Regions from separate parts of the Lentibacillus daqui genome, predicted to be linked through region 1. Evidence: a T-box and tRNA genes for the amino acid it is inferred to sense, from the RefSeq annotation. Region 1 holds a T-box; the other holds one or more tRNA genes.

Region 1 (6,260 bases):
GTTCCTTCATCGATGTAATAAGTACTTCTGATGGCAATTGCAAAAATGATTGGTCAAACTCACCGATGAAAACGGTAGGATATTCCACCAGATTCCTCACCTCCGCAAGCAGATCAGCTGCAATTGGAATTTGTATCTCTTTTTGGCTTTCCAGTGTGCGAATTCCCTCTGTAATCATTTTCTCACGTTTATCCGGTTCAACGATAACAAAGTTTTCCGCAAGTTTTTCAACATACTCTTTGGGATGACCAAGTTCAATCACATCCCCAAGGAAACGGTGCCCACGCGTTTGTCGGCCAGTAGTGACATCAGCAATAGTAAAAGGGATAACTTTCTCGTCATATAGTGCCACAATCCAGCGTATAGGGCGGACATATTTTAGTGATTCCTTTCCCCAATGCATATTTTGTGGGAATTTGATGGACTCAATGATTCCTTTGAATGACGGCAGCATCGATATGGATCGGCTGCCTTCAATATGTTTTTTTACAAAGATGTAACTTGTCCCGTTTACATCCTTAGTATAAATATCATCTACCGTTTTACCCTGACCTTTGGTAAATCCAATTGCCGCCTTTGTCCAATTTCCATCCGCATCCTTGGCTATTTTTAACGCAGGGCCTTTTGCCTCTTCCTCAAGCATCGCCTGTTCTTCCGCCATATCCTTTATCAATACTGCAAGTCTTCTTGGGCTCGAATAAGAAACAACAACTGAAAAAGAGATGCGCAATTCATTCAACCATTTTTCCGTCTTATCACGGAGCTGCTTTTCCGCATCATCAATGAATCGTGCCGGCATTTCCTCTAAACCAATTTCAAATAACACATCCTTGGCCATTATTTTGTCTCCTCCTTCAGCATTGGAAATCCCAATTCTTCCCGTTTGGCAACATATGCTTTAGCAATACCCCTTGCCAGATTACGAACTCGGCTGATATATCCAGTGCGTTCAGTAACCGATATGACCCCTTTGGCATCGAGCAGGTTAAAGGTATGTGAACATTTTAATACATAATCATATGCCGGAAAGATCAAGCCTTTTTCTATTGTCGTTTTTGCTTCCTGTTCATACATGGAAAATAATTTAAACAGCATATCTGTATCTGATTCTTCAAATGTATAGGTAGAATGCTCGTATTCCGGCTGCAGAAAGATATCCTTTACAGTCACGCCATCAGTCCATTCCAAATCAAACACATTTTCCTTATCCTGAATATAAGATGCTAATCGTTCCAAACCATATGTTAATTCGACCGCGACAGGATTAGTGTCAAGACCACCAATTTGTTGAAAATAGGTAAACTGGGTGGTTTCCATACCATCAAGCCATACTTCCCATCCCAGCCCTGCGGCACCAAGCGTCGGATTTTCCCAATTGTCCTCCACAAAACGGATATCATGTTCTAATGGATCAATTCCAAGTGCAATCAGGGAATTGAGATACAGATCCTGAATATTTGCCGGGGACGGCTTCATAATCACTTGAAATTGATGGTGCTGATACAAACGATTAGGGTTTTGACCGTATCGGCCATCAGCAGGACGGCGTGACGGTTCCACATAAGCGACATTCCATGGTTCCGGTCCCAAACTTCTAAGCAATGTCATCGGCGACATCGTTCCCGCCCCCTTTTCGACATCATAAGCTTGCATTAAAATACAATTTTGATCTGACCAATGTTTCTGCAATGTTAAAATCATTTGTTGAATGTTCATTAGTATCGTTTTACCTCCTTATTGATACACAAAAAACCGTCCCTATGTCTAAACATGACATAGGGACGGTTTTACCGCGGTTCCACCCTATTTGCTCTTGTCCGCCAAGAGCCACTTTATTAAAATGCTCGGGAGCGCCTTTCCTTGTAGTCCTATATCCAGCTTCCACCATCCTGGATTCGCTATAATAGTAAGCAACAAGTACTTTTTCTCCGTCACCGCATTCTTGTACTGTTTCAAAGTCTGTACAAATCATACTTTATTTCTTCGTACGTGTCAATGATGTTTATTTCAACTTATCCAACTGGCGGGAGTTTGACACCTAAAAACTTAAAAAATGGATAAAAGCCTTGATGCGGCTTTATTTTTTGTCAATTTTTCCTTTTTATCCTTTCGTAACATTTCGTAATATGGTATAATGTAGATAACTAAAGCTGGTTTAAGGAGCGATTATGTGCGCATTAAAGTCAGTCGTTCTAAAAATTCTACATCTTATTTTGTGATTAAGGATATTTATCGAAACAATAAAAGAACAACCAAAGTTGTTGAATCCTTGGGAAATCACGAAGAAATTTTAAAAAAACATCCTGGCATAGATCCCTACACCTGGGCAAAAGAATATGCCAAAAAATTAACACTAGAAGAAAAAGAAAATAATCACAAAATCATTGCGAAATACAATCCCGACAAGCAAATTGAGCGAGATAAACAAACGCTCTTCAATACTGGTTATCTTTTTTTACAATCTATTTATCACGAGCTGAAACTGGATAAAGTTTGTCAGGAGATCTCACAAAAATATGAATTTGAATATGATCTCAACGAGATTCTCACGCGTCTTCTCTATTTGCGCGTTCTGCATCCCACTTCTAAAAAAGGCACATTTGAACACGCAAAGGATTTACTAGAACCCGCACATTTTCAGACACATCAAATATATCGGGCCCTCAACGTCCTCGAAGAACAATCAGATTTTATTGAGGAAAAAGTTTATAAAAATAGCTTGAATGTCGTCGGGCGGAACACACAGGTTCTTTATTATGACTGCACTAATTTTTTCTTTGAGATTGAAGAAGAAGATAGCCTGAGGGAATATGGCGTTTCGAAAGAAAATCGCCCGAATCCAATCGTTCAAATGGGATTATTTATGGATGGATCTGGCCTCCCACTCGCTTTCAGTATGAACCCCGGGAGTGCCAATGAACAACCAACGTTGAAGCCCTTGGAAAAACGCATTTTAAAAGACTTTAATCTTTCCAAGTTTGTTGTATGCACGGACGCTGGTCTTTCTTCGAATGGTAACCGGATATACAACACCTATGGAGAACGTGCATTTGTGACCACACAATCGATTAAAAAACTAAAGAAATTTCTTAAGGAGTGGGCTTTAGATCCAGAAGGATGGCGAATACCTGGGAGTAATAAAAAAATAAACTTGAATGATATCCGTCAGCTCGAAAATGACAAAAGAACCTATTATAAAGAGCGATGGATAAAAGAAAATGATTTGGAACAAAAGTTAATTGTCACCTATTCACCTGTTTATGAACGATATCAATCATCCATTCGGGAGAAACAAATTGAGCGAGCGATCAAAAAAATAGAGAAGCCCGCCTCTTTGAATAAACCGCATCAAAATGATCCGAAAAGGTTCATAAAATCCACCCATGTGACGGATGATGGGGAAATTGCGGATAAAGCCCAAGTGGTTTTGAATCAAGAACAAATAGAGAAGGAATCGATGTATGATGGGTTTTATGCGGTATGTACCAATCTGGAATCTCCCATTGAGGAAGTGATCAAAATTAACCAGGGGAGATGGGAAATTGAAGAGACATTCCGCATATTAAAAAGTGAATTCCGGACTCGACCTGTTTATTTACAAAGAGAATCCCGCATAAAAGCACATTTTCTGACATGCTTTCTGTCCCTATTGATGTATCGTATTTTGGAAAAAAAGGTAGATGAACGTTTTACTTGCCCTGAACTAGTCAGTACATTGAGGAATATGAACATGCGTGAGTTAGATGGTGAAGGATACATACCAGCATTTACTCGAACAGAAATTACGGATGCATTGCATGATGCATTTGGCTTTAGGACTGACTTCGAAATAGTAACCCAAAAAAACATGAAAAAAATTTTAAAACAAACCAAAAAAGGAAAATAGTACGCAGTTTTAGGCTCTAAAAAAGCCGCCAAAAGTGTTGATTTTACAGCACTTGAGGCGGTTTTAGGTGTCAAAGATGAGATCATACTTTATTTCTTCGTACGTGTCAATGATGTTTATTTCAACTTATCCAACTGGTTTAAAAACTTTTTTGATTTTATGTAATATCCACCATAATGGTCATAATATGCATCAAGTATTTGCCGCAATTTGGCAATGTTTTCGTCTTTCATGGTAATCGTACCTATACGCTCAAGTCCCACACTGGCAAACAAATGTAACAATCGTGCAAGCAAATCAGAAATTGAAAAAGCAAGCTGATCCAAATGCATACATCGCTTGCATAATAGTCCACCTTCAGCGACAGAAAAAGAAAAAGGGTTCTCGGTACTGCCACAGTTTACACAATGATGAACAATTGGTGCAAAACCGCCTTTTTGAAATAATTTCATTTCATACATCATGACTGGAATATCATAGGACACATTTTCAGCAATCCAGTCCATTGTTAAAAGAAGTTGATCATAAATAAACCGGTCAGGGGATTTTTCATCTATTAATTTATCGGTTAGTTCAAGGATATATGCTGCATAAGCCGTTTTGATGATGTCTTCGCGGATCGGACGTAATGAATAGATGATTTCTCCTTGTTGAATCGTGCTTAACCCAGAGTGTACATAAACTAAAAATTCTCCATAAATTAATGGCTGCGTAACAGCAGCCATTCTACTTTTCGGTTTTTTTGCTCCTTTGGCAATCGCGGCAAATTTGCCGATTTTCTTACTAAATATTGTAACGATTTTATGTGTTTCACCATAATCCTGTGTTTTGATTACGATGCCTTCAATTTTTTCCAGCACATGTTTCACCTTTCTTTGGCAAAATCTAATGTAAAGTGGTTAAAAATGGTATGTGCTACAATTTTGTATCAAGGTGTGACAGCTCTTCTTCATGTTGTTGCAATTGACCTTTAACATTTGGTTCTTTCTCCAGCTCTTTCAATAACAAATAGGTTTCAACGTTCCCCGTTTGACTAAATAATTTCCATGCAAAGTCGATCACAAGAAACCCCTACCTTTCTTTATAGCGTTTGAACCTCACTATTAGAATGACCACAAGGCATGAAAGAATGAGTTATAATTTTTACCATGTTTAGAGGATGTTCAAAAAGTCCGGAAAAAATGACGTGCCCCTGCAAAAGGGGTATGCCGACGCCTGAGCGCAAAGCCCGTTTTAAGCCGCCCTTCCTTTGAAGAAGTTCGTTGGCTTGCTTTTCCGTTCCTCATGTACCTTCTATGTACACTCCGGTGCTCAAAGCTACGCCGTCTAGAACTTCTCGGTCCTTTTTATCCTCCTTTTGAACATGCACTTAATATTCATCTTCCCGAAAACCTAACTCTCGAAGCTGATTTTGCCTGTTGCGCCAATCTTTTTCCACCTTTATCCAAAGATCCAGATATACCCTTGTTCCGAGCAAGGGCTCAATATCTGCTCGCGCCCTTTTTCCAATTTCCTTCAACATTTTTCCGTGTTTGCCAATTAGAATGCCTTTTTGCGATTTTCGTTCGGTTATTACGGTTGCCTGAATAAAAATGGCATTTGACTCCCGCTTTTCGATATTTTCAATGACAACTGCAATCGAGTGAGGTATTTCCTCTCTTGTTAATTGCAGAACTTTTTCCCGGATCAACTCAGCAATAATAAATCGTTCAGGATGATCTGTAACCTGATCTTCCGGATAATACTGTGGCCCTGCAGGTAAATATGACTTTAATACTTCCAGCAGATGAATGACATTGTTCCCTTGTAAAGCGGATATTGGAATGATTTCTTCAAAGTTGTATTTTCTCCGGTACAGCTCGATTAATGGTAACAGGTCATCTTTTTGGATTAAATCAATTTTATTAATAATTAGAAAGACAGGCTTTTTTACCTGTTGTAGTCGGTCTATAATATATTGATCCCCTCTGCCATACCCTTCTTTGGCATTAATCATAAACAAAACGGCATCTACCTCATTTAATGTGTCTTCTGCCATTTGCACCATAAAATCCCCAAGTCGGTGTTTTGGTTTATGAATTCCCGGTGTATCAATAAAAACAATCTGTGCATCATGTTGTGTTAATACACCCTGAATTTTATTTCGTGTCGTCTGAGCTTTATCACTCATAATAGCTATTTTTTGTCCAATAACATGATTTAAGAATGTTGATTTGCCAACGTTGGGTCGGCCAATTATGGCGATAAATCCCGATTTGAAATCATTTTCCATGTTGTAATCCTCCGGTGTCTTTCGATGTTATTCATTCGTTTAAAAGTTTAAGCGGGTGCCTATACAGCAACCATCTTCAAGTGTTTCTTTTATCTTTGATGT
Region 2 (6,260 bases), 1.5 Mb from region 1:
GTTCCTCCACATCTCTACGCATTTCACCGCTACACGTGGAATTCCACTCTCCTCTTCTGCACTCAAGTCCTCCAGTTTCCAATGACCGCTTGCGGTTAAGCCGCAAGATTTCACATCAGACTTAAAAGACCGCCTGCGCGCGCTTTACGCCCAATAATTCCGGACAACGCTTGCCCCCTACGTATTACCGCGGCTGCTGGCACGTAGTTAGCCGGGGCTTTCTGGTGAGGTACCGTCAAGGTACTGCCCTGTTCGAACAATACTTGTTCTTCCCTCACAACAGAGTTTTACGATCCGAAGACCTTCATCACTCACGCGGCGTTGCTCCGTCAGACTTTCGTCCATTGCGGAAGATTCCCTACTGCTGCCTCCCGTAGGAGTCTGGGCCGTGTCTCAGTCCCAGTGTGGCCGATCACCCTCTCAGGTCGGCTACGCATCGTCGCCTTGGTGAGCCTTTACCCCACCAACTAACTAATGCGCCGCGGGCCCATCTGTAAGTGATAGCCTAAGCCATCTTTCAACTTCCTCCCATGCAGGAAAAAGTATTATCCGGTATTAGCTCACGTTTCCGCGAGTTATCCCGATCTTACAGGCAGGTTGCCCACGTGTTACTCACCCGTCCGCCGCTCGTTCCACAAGTGTCACCTCAGATGAGGATCCACTTGCTTCCCGCGCTCGACTTGCATGTATTAGGCACGCCGCCAGCGTTCGTCCTGAGCCAAGATCAAACTCTCCAAAAAAGTTTGTGATAAAATTAACACCAATTAATTTTATCTAAATTCTTAGCTGCAAAAATTGATTCCAGGGTCTGCGTTTTCCATCAAATCAATTGATCTAACTTCTAACCTCAACCTCTGACATCTGTTACATACTGGTTGTTTTGTTCAGTTTTCAAAGAGCAAATTTCTGATCGCCTTCGTTTTTGGCGACTTGATTAGTATAGCAACTTTATTGATTGTTGTCAATAACTTTTTAAATTATTGAAGTTGGTGGAGCCTAGCGGGATCGAACCGCTGACCTCCTGCGTGCAAAGCAGGCGCTCTCCCAGCTGAGCTAAGGCCCCGTTTTTAAATGGTCGGGAAGACAGGATTCGAACCTGCGACCCCATGGTCCCAAACCATGTGCTCTACCAAGCTGAGCTACTTCCCGTTAAATGGCGCGCCCGAGAGGAGTCGAACCCCTAACCTCTTGATCCGTAGTCAAGCGCTCTATCCAATTGAGCTACGGGCGCATATGGTGCCGAGGGCCGGACTCGAACCGGCACGGTAGTAACCTACCGCAGGATTTTAAGTCCTGTGCGTCTGCCAATTCCGCCACCCCGGCATGGGAATTGGAGCGGAAGACGGGATTCGAACCCGCGACCCCCACCTTGGCAAGGTGGTGTTCTACCACTGAACTACTTCCGCACATAATCATGGTGCGGGTGAAGGGAGTCGAACCCCCACGTCAAAAGACACTAGATCCTAAGTCTAGCGCGTCTGCCAATTCCGCCACACCCGCGTAACTAATGGTGAGCCATGGAGGATTCGAACCTCCGACCCTCTGATTAAAAGTCAGATGCTCTACCGACTGAGCTAATGGCTCTGAATAATTAATGGTGCCGGCCAGAGGACTTGAACCCCCAACCTACTGATTACAAGTCAGTTGCTCTACCAATTGAGCTAGGCCGGCGTTATAATATTCAAAAAGAAATGGTGGAGGATGCAGGGCTCGAACCTGCGACCCCCTGCTTGTAAGGCAGGTGCTCTCCCAGCTGAGCTAATCCTCCTGGATATATGTAAGCCCGGCGGCGTCCTACTCTTGCAGGGGCAAAGCCCCAACTACCATCGGCGCTGGAGAGCTTAACTGCTGTGTTCGGCATGGGAACAGGTGTGACCTCTCCGCTATGGCTACCAGACCTTTAGATATGATCACCTTGTTTATCTTCTCTTTACAGAAGTGTTAAAAACAAGGACAAGATATATTATATGCATTTCTAATAAAAAATGCAAATGTTTTTATATCCTGAAAACTAAATAAGAGAAGATGGTATCAACGAATCAAATAATATAGATAAGTCCTCGATCGATTAGTATCCGTCAGCTCCACGTGTCACCACGCTTCCACCTCGGACCTATCAACCTCATCGTCTCTGAGGGATCTTACTCACTCGAAGTGATGGGAAGTCTTATCTTGAGGGAGGCTTCATGCTTAGATGCTTTCAGCACTTATCCTTGCCACACGTAGCTACCCAGCTATGCTCCTGGCGGAACAACTGGTACACCAGCGGTGTGTCCATCCCGGTCCTCTCGTACTAAGGACAGCTCCTCTCAGACTTCCAACGCCCACGACGGATAGGGACCGAACTGTCTCACGACGTTCTGAACCCAGCTCGCGTACCGCTTTAATGGGCGAACAGCCCAACCCTTGGGACCGACTACAGCCCCAGGATGCGATGAGCCGACATCGAGGTGCCAAACCTCCCCGTCGATGTGAACTCTTGGGGGAGATAAGCCTGTTATCCCCGGGGTAGCTTTTATCCGTTGAGCGATGGCCCTTCCATGCGGAACCACCGGATCACTAAGCCCGACTTTCGTCCCTGCTCGACTTGTAGGTCTCGCAGTCAAGCTCCCTTGTGCCTTTACACTCTGCGAATGATTTCCAACCATTCTGAGGGAACCTTTGGGCGCCTCCGTTACCTTTTAGGAGGCGACCGCCCCAGTCAAACTGCCCGCCTGACACTGTCTCCGAACCGGATCACGGTTCTGGGTTAGAATGTCCGTACAACCAGGGTGGTATCCCACGGGTGCCTCCACCGAAGCTGGCGCTCCGGTTTCAATGGCTCCCACCTATCCTGTACAAGCTGTACCAACATGCAATATCAGGCTACAGTAAAGCTCCACGGGGTCTTTCCGTCCTGTCGCGGGTAATGCGCATCTTCACGCATCGTATAATTTCACCGGGTCTCTCGTTGAGACAGTGCCCAAGTCGTTGCACCTTTCGTGCGGGTCGGAACTTACCCGACAAGGAATTTCGCTACCTTAGGACCGTTATAGTTACGGCCGCCGTTTACTGGGGCTTCGGTTCAACGCTTCGCTCCTGTGAGCTAACGTTTCCCCTTAACCTTCCAGCACCGGGCAGGTGTCAGCCCCTATACTTCGCCTTTCGGCTTCGCAGAGACCTGTGTTTTTGCTAAACAGTCGCTTGGGCCTATTCACTGCGGCTTCTCATGCAAGAAGCACCCCTTCTCCCGAAGTTACGGGGTCATTTTGCCGAGTTCCTTAACGAGAGTTCTCCCGATCACCTTAGGATTCTCTCCTCGCCTACCTGTGTCGGTTTGCGGTACGGGCACCTGTGACCTCGCTAGAGGTTTTTCTTGGCAGTGTGAAATCGGGAACTTCGTGACCATTTTCACTCCCCATCACAGCTTGCGATTGCTGGACGGATTTGCCTATCCAACTCGCTTACTGCTTGGGCGCACACATCCATCGGTGCGCTTTCCCTATCCTTCTGCGTCTCCCCATTGCTCAAACGGTCATGAGGTGGTACAGGAATATCTGCCTGTTGTCCATCGCCTACGCCTGTCGGCCTCGGCTTAGGTCCCGACTAACCCTGAGAGGACGAGCCTTCCTCAGGAAACCTTAGGCATTCGGTGAAAGAGATTCTCACTCTTTTTTCGCTACTCATACCGGCATTCTCACTTCAAAGCGCTCCACCAGTCCTCACGGTCTGACTTCACAGCACTTCGAACGCTCTCCTACCATTGTTCTTTCAGAACAATCCGCAGCTTCGGTGATACGTTTAGCCCCGGTACATTTTCGGCGCAGCGTCACTCGACCAGTGAGCTATTACGCACTCTTTAAATGATGGCTGCTTCTAAGCCAACATCCTGGTTGTCTAAGCAACGCCACATCCTTTTCCACTTAACGTATACTTTGGGACCTTAGCTGGCGGTCTGGGCTGTTTCCCTTTCGACTATGAACCTTATCACCCATAGTCTGACTCCCAAGATCAAGTAGCTGGCATTCGGAGTTTGACTGAATTCGGTAACCCGGTGAGGGCCCCTCGTCCAATCAGTGCTCTACCTCCAGTACTTCCCTTTCTTGAGGCTAGCCCTAAAGCTATTTCGGAGAGAACCAGCTATCTCCGTGTTCGATTGGCATTTCACCCCTACCCACACCTCATCCCCGCATTTTTCAACATACGTGGGTTCGGGCCTCCAGTCAGTGTTACCTGACCTTCACCCTGGACATGGGTAGATCACACGGTTTCGGGTCTACGACCGCATACTACAAACGCCCTGTTCAGACTCGCTTTCGCTACGGCTCCGTGTCTTCCACTTAACCTTGCATACGATCGTAACTCGCCGGTCCATTCTACAAAAGGTACGCCGTCACCCATTAACGGGCTTCGACTACTTGTAAGCACACGGTTTCAGGTTCTCTTTCACTCCCCTCCCGGGGTGCTTTTCACCTTTCCCTCACGGTACTGGTTCACTATCGGTCACTAGGGAGTATTTAGCCTTGGGAGATGGTCCTCCCGGATTCCGACGGAATTCCACGTGTTCCGCCGTACTCAGGATCCACTCCGGAGGAAATTCTCTTTCGATTACAGGGCTCTTACCCGCTATGGCTGATCGTTCCAGATCGATTCATCTAAAGAATTTCTTGGTAACTCCATTGGAGTGTCCTACAACCCCAACAGGCAAGCCTGTTGGTTTGGGCTGTTTCCGTTTCGCTCGCCGCTACTTGGGAAATCGCGTTTGCTTTCTCTTCCTCCGGGTACTGAGATGTTTCAGTTCCCCGGGTCTGCCTCACCTACCCTATGTATTCAGATAGGTGTACTGCTCCATTACGAGCAGCGGGTTCCCCCATTCGGAAATCCCCGGATCAGTCTACTTACGACTCCCCGAGGCATATCGGTGTTAGTCCCGTCCTTCATCGGCTCCTAGTGCCAAGGCATCCACCGTGCGCTCTTTTTCACTTAACTATATTTAAGAACTTTAAAAGTTGATGTCGTTGTTTGTCTTGCTCTTATTTAGTTTTCAAGGTACAAATAGAGAGATTTACTCTCTCAAAACTGAACCAAACAACCGAGTATGTCTTAGGAATAAACTTCCCGTTCCGTAATATAATCCTTAGAAAGGAGGTGATCCAGCCGCACCTTCCGATACGGCTACCTTGTTACGACTTCACCCCAATCATTGGCCCCACCTTCGGCGGCTGGCTCCAAAAGGTTACCTCACCGACTTCGGGTGTTGCCAACTCTCGTGGTGTGACGGGCGGTGTGTACAAGGCCCGGGAACGTATTCACCGCGGCATGCTGATCCGCGATTACTAGCGATTCCGGCTTCATGCAGGCGAGTTGCAGCCTGCAATCCGAACTGAGAATGGTTTTATGGGATTAGCTAATGCGTCGCCGCTTCGCTGCCCTTTGTTCCATCCATTGTAGCACGTGTGTAGCCCAGGTCATAAGGGGCATGATGATTTGACGTCATCCCCACCTTCCTCCGGTTTGTCACCGGCAGTCACCTTAGAGTGCCCAACTTAATGCTGGCAACTAAGATTAAGGGTTGCGCTCGTTGCGGGACTTAACCCAACATCTCACGACACGAGCTGACGACAACCATGCACCACCTGTCACTCTGTCCCCGAAGGGAACTCGGTATCTCTACCGTCATCAGAGGATGTCAAGACCTGGTAAGGTTCTTCGCGTTGCTTCGAATTAAACCACATGCTCCACCGCTTGTGCGGGCCCCCGTCAATTCTTTTGAGTTTCAGCCTTGCGGCCGTACTCCCCAGGCGGAGTGCTTAATGCGTTAACTTCAGCACTAAGGGGCGGAAACCCCCTAACACCTAGCACTCATCGTTTACGGCGTGGACTACCAGGGTATCTAATCCTGTTCGCTACCCACGCTTTCGCGCCTCAGCGTCAGTTACAGACCAGAGAGTCGCCTTCGCCACTGGTGTTCCTCCACATCTCTACGCATTTCACCGCTACACGTGGAATTCCACTCTCCTCTTCTGCACTCAAGTCCTCCAGTTTCCAATGACCGCTTGCGGTTAAGCCGCAAGATTTCACATCAGACTTAAAAGACCGCCTGCGCGCGCTTTACGCCCAATAATTCCGGACAACGCTTGCCCCCTACGTATTACCGCGGCTGCTGGCACGTAGTTAGCCGGGGCTTTCTGGTGAGGTACCGTCAAGGTACTGCCCTGTTCGAACAATACTTGTTCTTCCCTCACAACAGAGTTTTACGATCCGAAGACCTTCATCACTCA

Evidence for each region. The T-box of region 1 lies ahead of glyQ (glycine--tRNA ligase subunit alpha). A T-box ahead of a tRNA ligase gene usually reads a tRNA of that ligase, here a tRNA-Gly.
Region 2: it encodes a tRNA-Gly, which carries the amino acid that the T-box ahead of glyQ (glycine--tRNA ligase subunit alpha) is inferred to sense. The anticodon was not compared.

What each region holds. Positions count from the first base shown of each region.
Region 1 is NZ_CP114176.1:1,627,229-1,633,488, reverse strand. Features, by position in the region: gene glyS (glycine--tRNA ligase subunit beta) at 1-838, opposite strand, end outside; gene glyQ (glycine--tRNA ligase subunit alpha) at 838-1,716, opposite strand; T-box leader at 1,775-1,944, opposite strand; gene O2S85_RS08190 (IS1634 family transposase) at 2,171-3,886, shown strand; gene recO (DNA repair protein RecO) at 4,003-4,746, opposite strand; gene O2S85_RS08180 (YqzL family protein) at 4,802-4,948, opposite strand; gene era (GTPase Era) at 5,256-6,158, opposite strand.
Region 2 is NZ_CP114176.1:83,447-89,706, reverse strand. Features, by position in the region: rRNA gene O2S85_RS00490 (16S ribosomal RNA) at 1-740, opposite strand, end outside; tRNA gene O2S85_RS00485 (tRNA-Ala) at 988-1,063, opposite strand; tRNA gene O2S85_RS00480 (tRNA-Pro) at 1,073-1,149, opposite strand; tRNA gene O2S85_RS00475 (tRNA-Arg) at 1,155-1,231, opposite strand; tRNA gene O2S85_RS00470 (tRNA-Leu) at 1,235-1,323, opposite strand; tRNA gene O2S85_RS00465 (tRNA-Gly) at 1,332-1,406, opposite strand; tRNA gene O2S85_RS00460 (tRNA-Leu) at 1,416-1,500, opposite strand; tRNA gene O2S85_RS00455 (tRNA-Lys) at 1,509-1,584, opposite strand; tRNA gene O2S85_RS00450 (tRNA-Thr) at 1,596-1,671, opposite strand; tRNA gene O2S85_RS00445 (tRNA-Val) at 1,693-1,768, opposite strand; rRNA gene rrf (5S ribosomal RNA) at 1,782-1,897, opposite strand; rRNA gene O2S85_RS00435 (23S ribosomal RNA) at 2,049-4,968, opposite strand; rRNA gene O2S85_RS00430 (16S ribosomal RNA) at 5,121-6,260, opposite strand, start outside.